3 regions of the Pseudomonas gozinkensis genome follow, and region 3 is predicted to be linked to each of the others. Evidence: predicted binding sites of a transcription regulator. Region 3 holds the regulator's gene; each other region holds the start of a gene.
The links. Region 3 encodes FliA, which starts transcription of late flagellar genes. Its sites were predicted from a motif close to CTAAAGTTTNNNNNNNNNNNGCCGNTAA; they were not measured.

Region 1 (5,312 bases), 1.4 Mb from region 3:
GACGCGGCGACTACGCGCAGGGCGACTTCGTTGACTTGCCCGGTGGCCGACGACACTTCGCGGATCGAGGTGTGAATGCGCTCGACGAAACGGTTGAACGAGGTGCCCAGTGCGCCGAATTCATCGTGGCCGTGAATGGTCAGGCGTTTGGTCAGGTCACCTTCGCCTTCGGCGATGTCGTGCATGGCGCGGCCCATGGTCAGCAGCGGCTGCATCAGCACGCGGATCAGCATGCCGAGCAGGGCGATGATGATTACCACGGCGATGACCATGGCGATCAGCGCCGAGGTGCGGAATTCGCTGAGCATCGAGAACGCGGTGTCCTTGTCCAGCACCAGCGCCACGTACCAGTCGGCCGACGGCACGCCGTTGACGTGGGTGAAGGAGATCAGTTGGGTCTTGCCGTCGAACTCGACTTCTTTCAGGCCCGGACTGACTTTCGGCGCACCGTTGGGGTAGGCCTCGGCCAGGGTTTTGAGCACCAGCTTGCTGTCCGGGTGGATCAGGATCTTGCCGTCGGCACTGACGATGAACGCGTGACCGTGGCCGCCGAAGTTCAGCGAGTTGATGATCGCGCTGACGCTGGAGAGATCAATGTCGGCGCCGGCCACACCGATCATCTGGCCCTGGCGCTGCACCGGCGTGGCGACGGTGATCACCAGTTTGCCCGACGAGGCGGCGATGTACGGTTCGGTGACGATGGTCTGTTGCGCAGCGTTGGCTGCCTTGTACCAGCCGCGGGCGCGCGGATCGTAATCAGGTGCACGGTTGCCGGCCGGAACCGAGAACATCACACCGTCGGCGCCGCCGAAGTAGCTGAGCTGGAAATTGCCGGTGTAGGCGGGCAGGTCGATGATGCGTTTCAGGCTGGCCGGCGCGTTGCCGTCGGCGACAACCTGTTGCGCCATCGATTGCAGCAACTGGATGCGGCTTTCCAGCCAGGTCTGGATGTTGCTGGTGGTCAGGCTGCCCAGTTCCTGCATTGATGCTTCGGTGCTGCTTTGCAGGGCTTCGCGCTGGCGATAGTCGTTGAACAAAATGAAACAGGCGAACGCAACGGCCACCACGAGGGCGGCAGCCAACAAGATCTTGTGGCTGAATTTCATGTTTCTGGTCATTAAGTGAGCTACCGCGAAGGGGCTGGTCAAGAAAGGGCGGCAATTTGCCACACTATCGGGCTTTGCGCTGCTCTTATTTCGACCGCGCCGCGCCAAAGATTAGGCGGTTTTTGCGAAAAGCGACGAAATGCTCAATACCCCTACGAACTGTCTGATTTGCCGACGAATGCCGGACGAGCGGGCTAACAAATAGCCAGCCTCCCAGGGAACCAGACAGGGGTTTTCTCTTCTAAGCTTCTGGTTGGCGCCATGCCATCCCCCTTCCGTTCCAGGAGTTCCACCATGTCGCTGCGATCTATCGCCCTGCTGTCGTTTTGCGTGCTGTTGGCCGCATGCAGCAAGGTCAATCAGGAAAACTATTCGAAGCTTTCGGCCGGCATGGCCAAAGCCGAAGTGGAGACGCTGCTTGGCAAGCCCACCGATTGCTCGGGCGCGCTCGGCATGTCCAGTTGCACCTGGGGCGACAAGAACAGCTTTATCAGCGTGCAGTACGCCGGTGACAAAGTGCTGATGTTTTCCGGCCAAGGCCTGAAGTAAACCGGGGCTACGCGCCCACGGGAGAAAAACAATGAAGCGGTTATTGCTTGTTCTTTTGGCCGGCCTGGTATTGGCCGGCTGCGCCACGTCCGGTGAAGATCCGCTGGCGCCGAAGACGGTCAACAGTGTCAATCTCAAGCGTTACCAGGGCACCTGGTACGAGCTGGCGCGTCTGCCGATGTACTTCCAGCGCAATTGCGCGCAATCCGAAGCCCGTTATTCCCTCAAGCCCGACGGCAATATCGCGGTGTACAACCGCTGCCTGACGGCGGACTGGCAGTGGGAAGAAGTCAAAGGCACGGCTTATCCACAGGTGCCGGGCAAGACCGACAAGCTGTGGGTCGAATTCGATACCTGGTTCTCGCGGCTGATTCCGGGTGTGGCGAAGGGGCAATACTGGGTGCTGTACGTCAGCGATGACTACAAGACCGCCCTCGTCGGCGACCCGAGTCGTCGCTACCTGTGGCTGTTGTCCCGCACGCCGACTGTCAACGGTGTGGTGCGCGAGGAACTGCTGAGCAAGGCGCGTCAGCAGGGTTACGACACCACGCGACTGATCTGGCGTACGTCGGATCAGCAGATGGCCAAGACGTCCAACTGAGCACTGCTCTCTGATCGTTCCCACGCTCTGCGTGGGAATGCAGCCCGGGACGCTCCGCGTCCCAAAAGCGGACGCAGAGCGTCCATTGAGGCATTACCACGCAGACGGTTCGACGCCTCGACGTGGGAACGATCAGTAGCTGAGGTGCAAAAAAACCTGTGGAGGACAACCCCACAGGTTTTTTTTGTGTCAGCCCAAAAGCTCTCGCAGAACCTGGGTGAAGGCGCGATTGCTGTCCTCCTCCCCGGCATGTCGCCCGTCACGAACGACCCATTGACCGTTGACCAGCACATCGCGCACCTGACGGTCGCCACCGGCGAACAGCCAGCGATTGAGAATCCCGTCACCGCTGGCCGTGGCCAGATACGGATCACTGCCATCGAGCACAATCCAGTCGGCACGCTTGCCGACTTCCAGCGCGCCGATTGGCTGGCCCAGAGCCTGAGCGCCGCCATCCAGCGCTGCGTCGTACAGCGTACGGCCGACCATCGGCTGATCCGCGCCATACAAGCGGTTGCGCCGCTGATCGCGCAGGCGTTGGCCGTATTCCAGCCAGCGCAGTTCTTCCACCACACTCAAAGACACATGGCTGTCGGAACCGATGCCCATGCGCCCGCCCTGAGCGAGGAAATCCACTGCCGGGAAAATCCCGTCGCCAAGGTTGGCCTCGGTGGTCAGGCAGAGACCGGCGATGGCGCGACTCTTGGCCATCAGCGTGACTTCTTCCGGATTGGCGTGGGTCGCGTGCACCAGGCACCAGCGCTGATCGACTTCGGTGTTTTCGTACAGCCATTGCAGCGGGCGGCGACCGCTCCAGCTCAGGCAGTCGTCGACTTCCTTCTGCTGTTCGGCGATGTGGATGTGCACCGGGCATTGCTTGTCGCTGGCCGCCAGCACTTCGCTGATTTGCTGCGGCGTGACCGCGCGCAACGAGTGGAAGCACAGGCCCAGCGACTGCGCCTTCTGTTGAGCCAACAGCGGCTGCAGGCGCGATTGCAGTGCCAGATAGTTTTCGGTGCTGTTGATGAAGCGGCGCTGGCCTTCGTTCGGCGTCTGGCCGCCGAAGCCGCTGTGGCTGTAGAGCACAGGCAGCAAGGTCAGACCGATACCTGCCGAGCTGGCTGCCTGGCTGATGCGCAACGCCAGCTCGGCCGGGTCGGCGTACGGCTGGCCGTTGTGACCGTGGTGGACGTAATGGAATTCGGCGACCGAGGTGTAACCGGCCTTGAGCATTTCGATGTACAGCTGACGGGCAATCACACCGAGCTGGTCGGGGCTGATTTTTCCGACGAGCCGATACATCAGATCGCGCCAGGTCCAGAAACTGTCGTTGGGATTGCCCGCCACTTCAGCAAGTCCCGCCATCGCCCGCTGGAACGCGTGGGAGTGCAGATTCGGCATCCCCGGCAGCAGCGGGCCGCTCAACCGTTCGGCGCCATCTGCGGTGGAATCGGCCTGGATTCGGGTCAGCACGCCATCGGCGCTGACCTCGAGACGTACATTGTTGGCCCATCCGTTAGGCAGCAGCGCGCGTTCGGCAAAGAAGGCGGACATGGTTCAGCACCCCATCGTGTGTTATTTGTATATACATATACAGACGTTTGCCTGCCCGGTAAACTCCGGCAAGCTAGCAACTTTCATCCAATGAACAGGGATCCACCGTGCCGACTCCGCCTCCAGTCTCCCCGTTGGCCGCGAACATGGGCGACAGTCCGGCGCCCTTGTACGCCCGCGTCAAGCAGATGATCACCCAGCAGATCGACAGCGGTAACTGGCCGCCGCACTACCGCGTTCCGTCGGAAAGCGAACTGGTCAGCCAGCTAGGCTTCAGCCGCATGACGATCAACCGCGCACTGCGGGAAATGACTGCCGACGGTCTGCTGGTACGTATGCAAGGCGTCGGTACTTTTGTCGCCGAACCGAAGAGCCAGTCCGCGCTGTTCGAAGTGCACAACATCGCCGACGAAATCGCCTCCCGTGGCCATCGCCACACCTGCCAGGTGATTACCCTGGAAGAAGAGGCCGCCGGCTCCGAGCGCGCGCTGGCGCTGGACATGCGTGAAGGGCAGAAAGTCTTTCACTCGCTGATCGTGCATTACGAAAACGACATTCCGGTGCAGATCGAAGACCGTTTCGTCAACGCGCTGGTCGCCCCGGAATACCTCAAGCAGGATTTCACCCTGCAAACGCCTTACGCCTATCTGAACCAGGTCGCGCCGCTGACCGAAGGCGAGCACGTGGTCGAAGCGATCCTCGCCGAAGCGTCCGAATGCAAATTGCTGCAGATCGAAAAAGGCGAGCCTTGCCTGTTGATCCGCCGCCGCACGTGGTCGGGTCGTCAGCCAGTGACGGCGGCGCGTCTGATTCACCCCGGTTCCCGTCATCGTCTGGAAGGTCGGTTTCATAAATAGAGAGCATAAATGAGTGAAGTGAAGGTTTTACGCGCCGAAGGCTACCCGCGCATGCCGTGGAAAAACGGCGGCGGCAGCACCGAGGAAATCACCCGTGACGCCGGCGCCGGCCTCGACGGTTTTGGCTGGCGTCTGTCGATTGCCGACATTGCCGAATCCGGCGGCTTCTCGACCTTCGCCGGTTACCAGCGAGTGATCACGGTATTGCAGGGCGACGGCATGACCCTGTGTGTCGACGGCGACGTTACACGGCCGTTGTTACCCCTCGACCCGTTTGCCTTCAGCGGCGAGAGCCAGGTGTCCTGCACCTTGCTCGGCGGCGCAATCCGCGACTTCAACCTGATCTATTCGCCCCAGCGCTACAGCGCACGCCTGCAATGGCTGGACGGCGAACAGCGGTTTTTCAGTTCGGCGAGCACCGTGCTGGTCTTCAGCGCCAGTGAACTACTGGAGGTCACGGTCGGTGGTCGCGCCTCGCAACTCGGCCGCCATGACTGCCTGCAACTGGACGGTAACACCGGGCTGGCCGAGATCGCCGTCAATGCCGGCTGCTGCGTGATCGAACTGTCCCCGCGCTGATTCGTTCACACGCTCTGCGTGATCGTTCCCACGTCGAACCGTCCGCGTGGGAACGATCTAACGATC
Region 2 (5,312 bases), 3.1 Mb from region 3:
AAGCCTGTATGCGTTCTTCACCTTTTTCGCGCTGGTGCTGGTGTGGCGGATCCGGCCGAAAGCCGTGACCAATCTGCACCAGGTCGACGATGCACCACTGCATCACGTGGCGATGCCGGACAGCATGTCCAGTTCGCCGTTGGTGGCAGCGCTGGACCCGCGAGTTGATGAACAAGTGGTGCAGGAGCAGATGCAGAATACGGTCGCTCCAGAGCCTGAACCGGAGCCCGAGCCTGTTGTGCCAACCGATTCGACAGTCGAGGGCGAGGGGCCCGACATCAGCACTGCCAGGCCTTGATCCAGGCATAAAAAAAACGGGCAGTCACCGCAGTGACTGCCCGTTTTTTAATGCCTGCCGATCAGAGATCGTCTTTATCGAACCGACGCGCTTCGCGTTGCAGTTGATAAACGAAACGCTCGACGTTGCGGGCAGCCGGGCCGCTGATGTTGTGAAAGCGCAGGCCGGCGAAGGTGATGTTGAGTTTTTCTTCGAAGTGCAGGTAACGCAGCTCGACCGATACCGGTTGGTTGCCGAATAGCGGCGCGGCGATCAGGCGATCATAGACCTGGCCCAGTTGCAGGCGGTCGGTGATATCGCCTTCAAAGCGCAGCTTGCAACCCGTGGCCGAGATGTCCAGCAATTTGCCATCCAGCGGTGCCTTGAGCTTTTCGCCGCCGAGCACGACGCTGACCAGGTCGGTCAGTTTCAGTGCGGCGCGAAAGGCATTGCGGCGCTGGTGATAAACCACTTCGGTGGGCAGGTCGCCGGTGTAGAAGCGGTCGCCGTCGGAGTCTTTGATGCTCAGCGTCCCTGTGCATTCCCAGGCAATGCGCACGCCATCATGAAAACCTTCAACCTTGAACGGTTCGCCTGCTTCCAGAAAACGTTCGCCGTCCCGCGGAATCATTTCATCAAGCTTGATCGAACCGTTTTCGCGATCGACTTCAATCAGGTAGCTCTGGAAGCGCTGGCTGCGCTCGTGGAACGTAATGATCAGCGGATCGTGGCTCTCTTGCAGCTGGCGCAGATTGCTGGAGATCTCCAGGGGCGTGGTGAGCACCTTTGGGGGCTGCGGAGCGTCATCGTTGGACACGTTAAATCAATCTCCAGACAAAATTTGACTACGGCTGGCCAGTATTTTGCCAGCATGTTTCGCACGTTGATAGGGCGCAAGCATAGAAGAAAGCATCACGCCTGGCTGAGCGCGCGCGGTTTCTGCAGTTTGGAGAAGGTGCCACTGGCATCGTAGAGCGCAGGTGGCTCGCCGCCGGTGAGGATTTTCAGCTGATTGGCCGTGGCGGCCTGCTGCATGACGATCGACTGGCCATTCCTGGCATTGGCTGCCTGGCACTGGGCGATCAGATCGGTCAGGACATCGCTCTGGCTGAGCAACTGATCGCCGATGCTCGACTGGCTGGCCAGTTGTTCGAGGCCGGCGCGGTCGAGGGACAGATTGAGACTGGCGAGGATTTCGCTGCGCTTGCGGCCATGCTGTTCGAGCAGAATGATCAATGCCTGCTTGTTCGCCAGAATTTCTTCCAGCAGAGGCATGTCGCGACCGTGCAAGGCGAGGGACTCGGTTTGCAGTAACTCCAGCAATTGTTGAGCTGGAGCAAAGTCGTCGGTGATCAGTTGCAATAAATTAGTGTCGTGCATGGCTGGCCTTGGGTTTTAAGCGTCCAAAAGCCTGGCGCTGACCGAGGCCTAGCGCTGGGCTTCGAAATTGAGCAGTTTGCTGGCTACACGGTTGCTGTCGACCTTGTAGCTGCCATCGGCAATCGCTGCTTTCAACTCGGCCACGCGGGCCTTGTCGACGGCAGGCTGATCGCGCAGCTTGTCAGTGACCTTCTGCAACTGTTGAGCCTCATTGCTGAGGTGTACCGATTCCCCGCTTTTTGCGGCACTGGCCTGTTCGGCCGGGGTATTCAGCGGCGCGGAGGTGCCGGTTTCGGCGGTTTCCTTGGCGTTGCTGGTACGTGTACTGCCCGTAAGTGACGAGGAGCTGTTCAAACGGCTGAAATCGATGACCATGTTAAAAACCTCTGGGAATTTGGACGCTTGCCATGTTTTCGGCCATCCCCTGGAAAACTTTAGGCCCATTTAGCAATGAGCTTGCATGCGCCGTTGCAGATCCTGCTGCGGCACAGTTTAGGGAACAGCTCTGGTCAGCGCCAGTTTTCTGCCAAAAGCTCAGGGGCTTTTCAAATATCCGTTCATCTTGCCGCTCACTCGCCGCTTACATCGCTACTTCCACCTGGCCGGGCGCCACAACCTGCGCCTTGATGACCCGCTGGGAGTTGAGGTTCTTCACTCGAATCTGTTCTTTCAGGCCGCCGTTGGCCAGCGCTTCGCCCGGCATGCGTACGGCGAGGGTACCGCTGCGGGCGGTGATCACCACTTGATCGCCCTTGCGCACCACTTCCGCCTGTTCCAGATGCACCAGGGTAATGACTTGATCGGCGACCGTTGGTCGGGTCAATTTCTGTCCGATGGCTTCATCCACCGACGTCAGGAAGCCCTGATTGATCGTGCTGACGTCGCGTTCGCGCAAGGTCACGTCCTGAGGCTCGATGATGCCGGCGCGCTTGAGCGGGCGAGTGGTGGTGACAATCTCGCGAAACAGGCGGACTTGAGCGGGCACGAACACCGTCCAGGGGGAGGCGCCTTCGCAGCGGACCTTGACCGTGACACGGCCCAGAGGACGTGCCGGACTCTCCAGTGTCGCTGTCAATTCCTTGTCGCACATAGGCATGCGCATGCGCGGATCGAGCTGGTTGACCTCGATTTCATAACGCCCTTCCGTTTGACTGGTAGCCAGATAGTCTTCTACGGTGAATTCAAGAAAGCCCTGAGTGACGCCGATAAGCATGTCAGGCAAGGTAACCGCATCAGCAATGGCAGGGCTGCCAGCGAAAAACAGGCAAACGGCGGACATCGCGCAAAGCCCTCTGCGGAGGGGAGATGTCAGGCGTCGGAAAAATGTCGTTTGAGCGTTCATACGAGTTAAAAAGCAAGCGCCGTGCCGTTTAGCAATGAATGTGCGTCGCAACAACACTTGGCGTTGGTGTAGGAGTCTGGGCATGGCTGGTGTAATGGATTCGGTGAACCAGCGCACGCAACTGGTGGGGCAGAATCGCCTGGAGCTGTTGTTGTTCCGTCTCGACGGCCAGCAGCTCTACGGGATCAACGTGTTCAAGGTTCGGGAAGTGCTGCAATGCCCGCAATTGACGGTGATGCCCAAGTCCAGTCCTGTCGTGTGCGGGGTGGCGAATATCCGGGGGGCGACCATTCCGATCCTTGATCTGGCGATGGCGACCGGCTCCGGTGCTTTGAAAGACAAGAACAGTCCGTTCGTGATCATCACGGAATACAACACCAAGACCCAGGGTTTCCTGGTGCGCTCGGTGGAACGTATCGTGAACATGAACTGGGAAGAGATTCATCCGCCGCCCAAGGGCACCGGACGCGATCATTACCTGACCGCTGTGACTCGGGTCGACAATCAGTTAGTCGAAATCATCGACGTCGAGAAGGTGCTGGCGGAAGTCGCGCCGACACCGGAAGCGATTTCGGTCGGCGTGGTGGATGTCGAGACCCAGAGCAAGGCGTTGTCGTTGCGGGTTCTGACGGTCGATGACTCGTCAGTGGCACGCAAGCAGGTGACGCGTTGCCTGCAGACGGTCGGCGTCGAAGTGGTGGCGTTGAACGACGGCCGGCAAGCGCTGGATTACCTGCGCAAACTGGTCGACGAGGGCAAGAAGCCGGAAGAAGAGTTCCTGATGATGATCTCCGACATCGAAATGCCGGAGATGGACGGGTACACCCTGACGGCCGAGATCCGCAGCGACCCTCGCATGCAAAAGCTTCATATCATCCTGCATACTTCGTTGTCGGGTGTGTTCAATCAGGCGATGGTCAAGAAAGTCGGTGCCGATGACTTCCTGGCCAAATTCCGTCCTGATGACCTGGCATCCCGGGTAGTCGACCGGATCAGAGCAGCAGATATCAGCTAAGGGCCTTCTGCCCCTGGCGTTCAACACGATTTAAGAGGCGGCATCATTTGTCTACGGGTAATTTGGATTTCGAACAGTTCCGGGTCTTCCTGGAAAAAGCCTGTGGCATTTTGCTCGGTGAAAACAAGCAGTACCTGGTGTCGAGCCGTCTCAACAAACTGATGGAGCAGCAAGGCATCAAGTCCCTGGGTGAGCTGGTACAGCGCATCCAGACCCAGCCGCGCAGCGGTTTGCGCGAGCAGGTGGTCGATGCCATGACGACCAACGAAACCCTGTGGTTTCGCGACACCTATCCGTTTGAAGTCTTGAAGAACAAGGTGCTGCCCGAGGCCATCAAGGCTGCTCCCAACCAGCGTCTGCGGATCTGGTCGGCGGCCTGCTCGTCGGGGCAGGAGCCCTATTCGCTGTCGATGTCGATCGACGAGTTCGAGCGGACCAACATCGGCCAGTTGAAGATGGGCGTGCAGATTGTGGCCACCGATCTGTCCGGCAGCATGCTGACCAACTGCAAGACCGGCGAGTACGACAGCCTGGCGATCGGTCGCGGTCTGTCCGCCGATCGCCTGCAGCGCTACTTCGACCCGAAAGGGCCGGGGCGCTGGGTGATCAAGGCGCCGATCAAGAACCGGGTGGAGTTCCGCTCGTTCAACCTGCTCGACAGCTACGCAAGCCTTGGCAAGTTCGACATCGTGTTCTGCCGCAACGTGCTGATCTACTTCTCCGCCGAGGTGAAGAAGGACATCCTGTTGCGCATTCACAGCACACTGAAGCCGGGCGGTTATCTGTTCCTTGGCGCTTCCGAAGCGCTGAACGGTTTGCCGGATCATTACCAGATGGTTCAGTGCAGCCCGGGGATCATCTACCAGGCGAAGTGATCAAGACCGGCAACACAAGAAACGGGAGTCCTCAGGGCTCCCGTTTTTTTATGCCTGCAGTTTTTCCGGTGGCAGCAGGCGGCAGAAAAGCGGCATGTGGCGGAAACCGGTTGCCGCTTTTCTGGCATTGCCGTGTTGCCGACTCCGTTCAGAGCCCCGTAATCCGGGGCTTTTTGAAACTGGCACGACGCTTGCTATAACCCTGTTACGAAAAATCCGGTCACCTGAAGGTTCCCGACATGAGCATCAGCTTCGATAAAGCGCTCGGCATTCACGAAAAGGCTCTGGGCTTCCGCGCCCAGCGTGCCGAAGTGCTGGCCAACAACATCGCCAACGCCGACACCCCGAACTACAAGGCGCGGGATCTGGAGTTCTCCAAAGTGCTCGAAGCACAGAGCCAGAAGAGCGCCAACGGCACCATCG
Region 3 (5,312 bases):
ACCGCCTGATTCCGCTGGTGGACCGCAACCAGGGCGGGCAATTGCTGGCGCGGATCAAGGGCGTGCGCAAAAAGCTCTCGCAGGATCTGGGCTTCCTGATGCCGACCGTGCACATCCGCGACAACCTCGACCTGGCGCCGAGCGCCTATCGCCTGACCCTGATGGGTGTGATCCTGGCCGAGGCCGAGATCTATCCGGATCGCGAACTGGCAATCAACCCGGGGCAGGTCTACGGCTCGCTCAACGGCATTACCGCCAAAGATCCGGCTTTCGGCCTGGAGGCGGTGTGGATCGAAGTCAGCCAGCGTGCCCAGGCGCAATCGCTTGGTTACACCGTGGTCGATGCCAGCACCGTGGTTGCGACCCACTTGAACCAGATTCTGTACAAGCACTCCAGCGAGCTGATCGGCCACGAAGAAGTGCAGCAATTGATGCAATTGCTGGCCAAGAGCTCGCCGAAACTGGCTGAAGAGCTGGTGCCGGGTGTGGTCACGCTGTCGCAACTGCTCAAAGTGTTGCAGGCATTGCTGGCCGAACACGTGCCGGTGCGCGATATTCGCAGCATTGCCGAAGCCATCGCCAACAATGCCGCCAAGAGTCAAGATACCGCCGCTTTGGTGGCCGCTGTGCGGGTCGGCGTATCCCGCGCCATCGTCCAAAGCATTGTAGGGACTGAGTCGGAGCTGCCAGTTATCACGCTGGAGCCAAGGTTGGAACAAATATTGCTCAATAGTCTGCAGAAGGCAGGACAAGGCTCGGAAGAGGGCGTTCTGCTGGAGCCAAGCATGGCCGAGAAGCTGCAGCGTTCGCTGATCGAAGCGGCGCAGCGTCAGGAAATGCAAGGTCAGCCGGTGATCCTGTTGGTAGCAGGCCCGGTTCGCGCGATGCTCTCGCGCTTTGGTCGCCTGGCAGTTCCCGGACTGCATGTGCTGGCCTACCAGGAAATTCCGGACAACAAGCAAGTGACCATCGTTGCGACAGTAGGGCCCAACGGCTGAGGTAGTGGTTTATGCAAGTTAAGCGTTTTTTCGCCGCCGATATGCGTCAGGCCATGAAGCTGGTTCGTGATGAGCTGGGCGCTGATGCCGCCATCATTGGCAACCGCCGCATTGCCGGCGGTGTCGAGCTGACGGCGGCGCTCGATTACAAACTGTCGGCGCTGGCCCCGCGTGTTCCGAACATGGAACTCGAGGACGAGCTGCGCAAGACCCAGTCGCGCATCGTCACCGCCCAGGCCGAACTGAGCCTGCGTGGCGAAGCCGACGGCAACACCAATCGCCAGCTGTTCGCCGGGCTGCCGTTGACGGCCGGGCTGCCGCTGACTGCTGCCGAGCCACTGACCGAACCGACCTACGAAGCGCCGGCCCGTCCGGTACCGGCGCCCGCAGCGGTTTCCGCTGGCGTTGACCCGCGTGCACTGGACTCGATGCGTTTCGAACTCAACAGCCTGCGCGAACTGATGGAAGTGCAACTCGGCACCCTGGCCTGGAACCAGCTGCAAGGCAGCCGTCCGGCCCAGGCCAATCTGTACCGTCGTCTGCAGCGCATTGGTTTGTCTGGCCCGTTGTCCCGCGATCTGCTGTCGATGATCACCGAGATCGACGAGCCTCGTCAGGCCTGGCGCATGCTGCTGGCGCACCTGGCGCGGATGATTGCCGTGCCGGAAGTCGAGCCGCTGGAAGAGGGCGGTGTGATTGCCATGGTCGGTCCTGCCGGCATGGGCAAGACCACCACCCTCGCCAAACTGGCCGCCCGTTATGTGCTCAAGTACGGCGCGCAGAACATCGCGCTGGTGAGCATGGACAGTTTCCGTATCGGCGCGCAGGAGCAGCTCAAGACTCTGGGTCGCATCCTCAACGTGTCGGTGACCCATGTCGATCCGGGCCAGTCCCTGGTGCAGGCGCTGGATCCACTGCTGCGCAAACGCGTGGTGCTGATCGATACCGCCGGCCTGCAAGCCAGCGATCCGGCCCTGCGCATGCAGCTGGAAAGTCTGGCCGGTCGTGGCATTCGGTCGAAAAATTATCTGGTGCTGGCAACCACCAGCCAGAAACAGGTTCTAACCGCCGCTTATCACAGTTACAAGCGTTGCGGGCTTGCCGGGTGCATCCTGACTAAACTGGATGAGACGGCCAGCCTCGGCGAAGTGCTGAGCCTGGCGATCAGTCACGAACTGCCGGTCGCCTACCTGACCGATGGGCCGCGTATTCCGGATGATCTGCATCTGCCGCGCCGTCATCAACTGGTCAGCCGCGCCGTCAGTGTGCAAATGCAGGAAGAACCCAGCGAAGAAGCCATGGCTGACATGTTCGCTGATATCTACCACAGTCCGACCAAGCAGGTTGGCTGAGGTAATGAACCGTTTTTGTACCTACATCGATGGTCTGCCATGCATTGTTCCGGTTGTGAACGCGCAGCCAGTAATGTGGCCTCCGTCTATGCAAGACAAGGTAAAGAAATAACATGGGCAGCATGCATCCCGTACAGGTGATCGCGGTGACCGGCGGCAAAGGTGGCGTCGGCAAGACTAATGTGTCAGTGAACTTGTCCCTGGCCCTGGCAGAGCTTGGCCGTCGGGTCATGCTGCTGGACGCCGACCTGGGGCTGGCGAACGTCGACGTTCTGCTGGGCCTCACACCCAAACGCACCCTGGCCGACGTGATCGAAGGCCGCTGCGAGCTGCGCGACGTGCTGTTGCAAGGCCCCGGCGGGATCCGCATCGTGCCGGCCGCTTCCGGCACCCAGAGCATGGTTCACCTGAGCCCGGCCCAGCATGCCGGCCTGATTCAGGCCTTCAGTGACATCGGCGACAATCTCGACGTACTGGTGATCGACACCGCTGCGGGTATTGGTGACTCGGTAGTCAGTTTTGTTCGCGCAGCCCAGGAAGTTTTGCTGGTGGTCTGCGACGAGCCGACCTCGATCACCGACGCCTACGCGCTGATCAAGCTGCTCAACCGCGATTACGGCATGAACCGCTTCCGCGTCCTGGCCAACATGGCGCAGAGCCCGCAGGAAGGTCGCAATCTGTTCGCCAAGTTGACCAAGGTCACGGATCGCTTCCTCGACGTCGCCCTACAATACGTCGGCGCGGTGCCCTACGACGAAAGCGTGCGCAAGGCGGTGCAGAAGCAGCGTGCGGTCTATGAAGCCTTCCCGCGTTCCAAGTGCGCACTGGCGTTCAAGGCGATCGCACAGAAGGTCGACACCTGGCCGCTGCCCGCCAACCCGCGTGGCCACCTCGAATTTTTCGTCGAGCGCCTCGTGCAGCAAACGGCAGGACCTGTGCTATGACCGCCAGCGGTATGAACCTTTACAAAAAGTCGGCGCGTGACGCGCAGTACGAGCTGATCGAGCGTTACGCGCCACTGGTCAAACGCATCGCCTACCACTTGCTGGCGCGATTGCCGGCCAGTGTGCAGGTCGAAGACCTGATCCAGGCCGGGATGATCGGTCTGCTCGAAGTCTCGACCAAATACGACGCCAGCAAGGGCGCCAGTTTTGAAACGTACGCGGGTATCCGGATCCGTGGTGCGATGCTCGACGAAGTCCGTAAAGGGGACTGGGCTCCGCGCTCGGTTCACCGCAACACCCGTATGGTCAGCGACGCGATTCGCTCGATTGAAGCTAAAACCGGCCGTGACGCTAAAGATCACGAAGTTGCGGCCGAACTCCAATTGAGTCTCGACGATTACTACGGGATTTTGAACGACACCCTGGGCAGCCGGCTGTTCAGTTTCGACGACCTGTTGCAGGACGGCGAACACGAAGGGCTGCACGAGGATGGCGCCAGTGCTCATCTGGAGCCGTCGCGCGATCTGGAAGACGAGCGTTTCCAGGCTGCGCTGGCGGACGCGATTGCCAATTTGCCGGAGCGTGAGCGACTGGTGTTGGCGCTGTACTACGACGAAGAGCTGAACCTCAAGGAGATCGGTGAAGTCCTTGGCGTCAGTGAATCGCGGGTCAGCCAGTTACACAGCCAGTGCGCGGCCCGCTTGCGGGGGCGTTTGGGGGAGTGGCGAGCGCGCTGAAGGCAGTGTGGGGACACTGCGAACGAGGCTGGTGCGGTGGTGAACGGCACCGGTCTTGCTCTGTTGTGCTCCAGACAGTCATCGAGTGTTTTGCCGGATTGATTGAAATGGCGCGTCCAGGTGCTGGACGCGTTTAAGACTGCTTGGAGGTCGAATTGAACAAAGACATGAAAATCCTCATCGTTGATGACTTCTCAACGATGCGGCGGATCATCAAGAACCTGTTGCGTGACCTTGGGTTCACCAACACCGTTGAAGCCGACGATGGCACCACCGCCATTCCGGTGCTCAACAGCGGCAGCATCGACTTTCTGGTGACCGACTGGAACATGCCCGGCATGACCGGTATCGACCTGCTGCGCCACGTGCGCGCCGATGAAAAGCTCAAGCACCTGCCGGTGCTGATGGTGACCGCTGAAGCCAAGCGCGAGCAGATCATCGAAGCGGCCCAGGCCGGCGTGAACGGCTATGTGGTCAAACCTTTCACGGCTCAGGCGTTGAAAGAAAAAATCGAGAAGATTTTCGAACGCATCGGCTGATGAACGCGCGGGGGAGCTATGGAGCATAAAGAATCTTCACAGGGCGACTTCGAGTCGACCCTGAAAAAACACGCGGTCGAACTGGTCGAAAGCCTTGAAAAGGGCAGGTTCGGCGACGCTGTGCAACTGATCCATGAGCTCAATCAGACCCGTGACCGTGGCCTGTACCAGGAAGTGGGCAAGCTCACGCGTGAACTGCACAGTGCGATCGTCAATTTCCAGATCGATCCGCACATGCCGCAGGCCGAGGAAGTGTCGCAAATCACCGACGCCACCGAACGCCTGGGCTACGTGGTCAAACTGACCGAAGCTGCTGCCAACCGCACCATGGATCTGGTGGAAAGCGCGACCCCTGTGGTCAATGGCCTGGCTGACGAGGCCCAGGCCTTGAGCGCCGATTGGGGCCGCTTCATGCGCCGTGAGGTCGGGGCTGAAGAGTTCCGTGAGCTGGCGCGCCGGGTCGACGGTTTTCTGGCACGCAGCAGCGCGGACAACCGCGCGGTGTCGAGCAATCTGAACGACATTCTGCTCGCCCAGGATTACCAGGACCTCACCGGTCAGGTGATCAAGCGCGTGACCCAATTGGTCACCGAAGTCGAAAGCAACCTGCTCAAGCTCGTGCTCATGGCCAGCCAGGTGGACCGCTTTGCGGGCATCGAACATGACCGTGCGGCAATGCTCGCTGAAAAAGATCCACAAAAACATCTCTCGCAGGGTGAAGGTCCGCAGATTCATGCCGATA

Region 1: a site for FliA is predicted at 1,194-1,221, ahead of IHQ43_RS01890 (methyl-accepting chemotaxis protein). Genes of this name have one in related genera too.
Region 2: a site for FliA is predicted at 2,068-2,095, ahead of flgM (flagellar biosynthesis anti-sigma factor FlgM). Genes of this name have one in related genera too.

Annotation. Positions count from the first base shown of each region.
Region 1 covers NZ_CP062253.1:429,001-434,312, forward strand. The annotation lists gene IHQ43_RS01890 (methyl-accepting chemotaxis protein) at 1-1,118, opposite strand, end outside; gene IHQ43_RS01895 (hypothetical protein) at 1,401-1,655, shown strand; gene IHQ43_RS01900 (lipocalin family protein) at 1,687-2,256, shown strand; gene IHQ43_RS01905 (formimidoylglutamate deiminase) at 2,446-3,810, opposite strand; gene hutC (histidine utilization repressor) at 3,957-4,667, shown strand; gene IHQ43_RS01915 (HutD/Ves family protein) at 4,677-5,246, shown strand.
Region 2 covers NZ_CP062253.1:4,908,851-4,914,162, reverse strand. The annotation lists gene IHQ43_RS21830 (MFS transporter) at 1-298, shown strand, start outside; gene IHQ43_RS21825 (flagellar brake protein) at 360-1,094, opposite strand; gene IHQ43_RS21820 (flagella synthesis protein FlgN) at 1,190-1,657, opposite strand; gene flgM (flagellar biosynthesis anti-sigma factor FlgM) at 1,706-2,032, opposite strand; gene flgA (flagellar basal body P-ring formation chaperone FlgA) at 2,238-2,999, opposite strand; gene IHQ43_RS21805 (chemotaxis protein CheV) at 3,082-4,014, shown strand; gene cheR (protein-glutamate O-methyltransferase CheR) at 4,062-4,889, shown strand; gene flgB (flagellar basal body rod protein FlgB) at 5,129-5,312, shown strand, end outside.
Region 3 covers NZ_CP062253.1:1,818,168-1,823,479, forward strand. The annotation lists gene flhA (flagellar biosynthesis protein FlhA) at 1-998, shown strand, start outside; gene flhF (flagellar biosynthesis GTPase FlhF) at 1,010-2,350, shown strand; gene fleN (flagellar synthesis regulator FleN) at 2,464-3,294, shown strand; gene fliA (RNA polymerase sigma factor FliA) at 3,291-4,031, shown strand; gene IHQ43_RS08195 (chemotaxis response regulator CheY) at 4,199-4,570, shown strand; gene IHQ43_RS08200 (protein phosphatase CheZ) at 4,589-5,312, shown strand, end outside.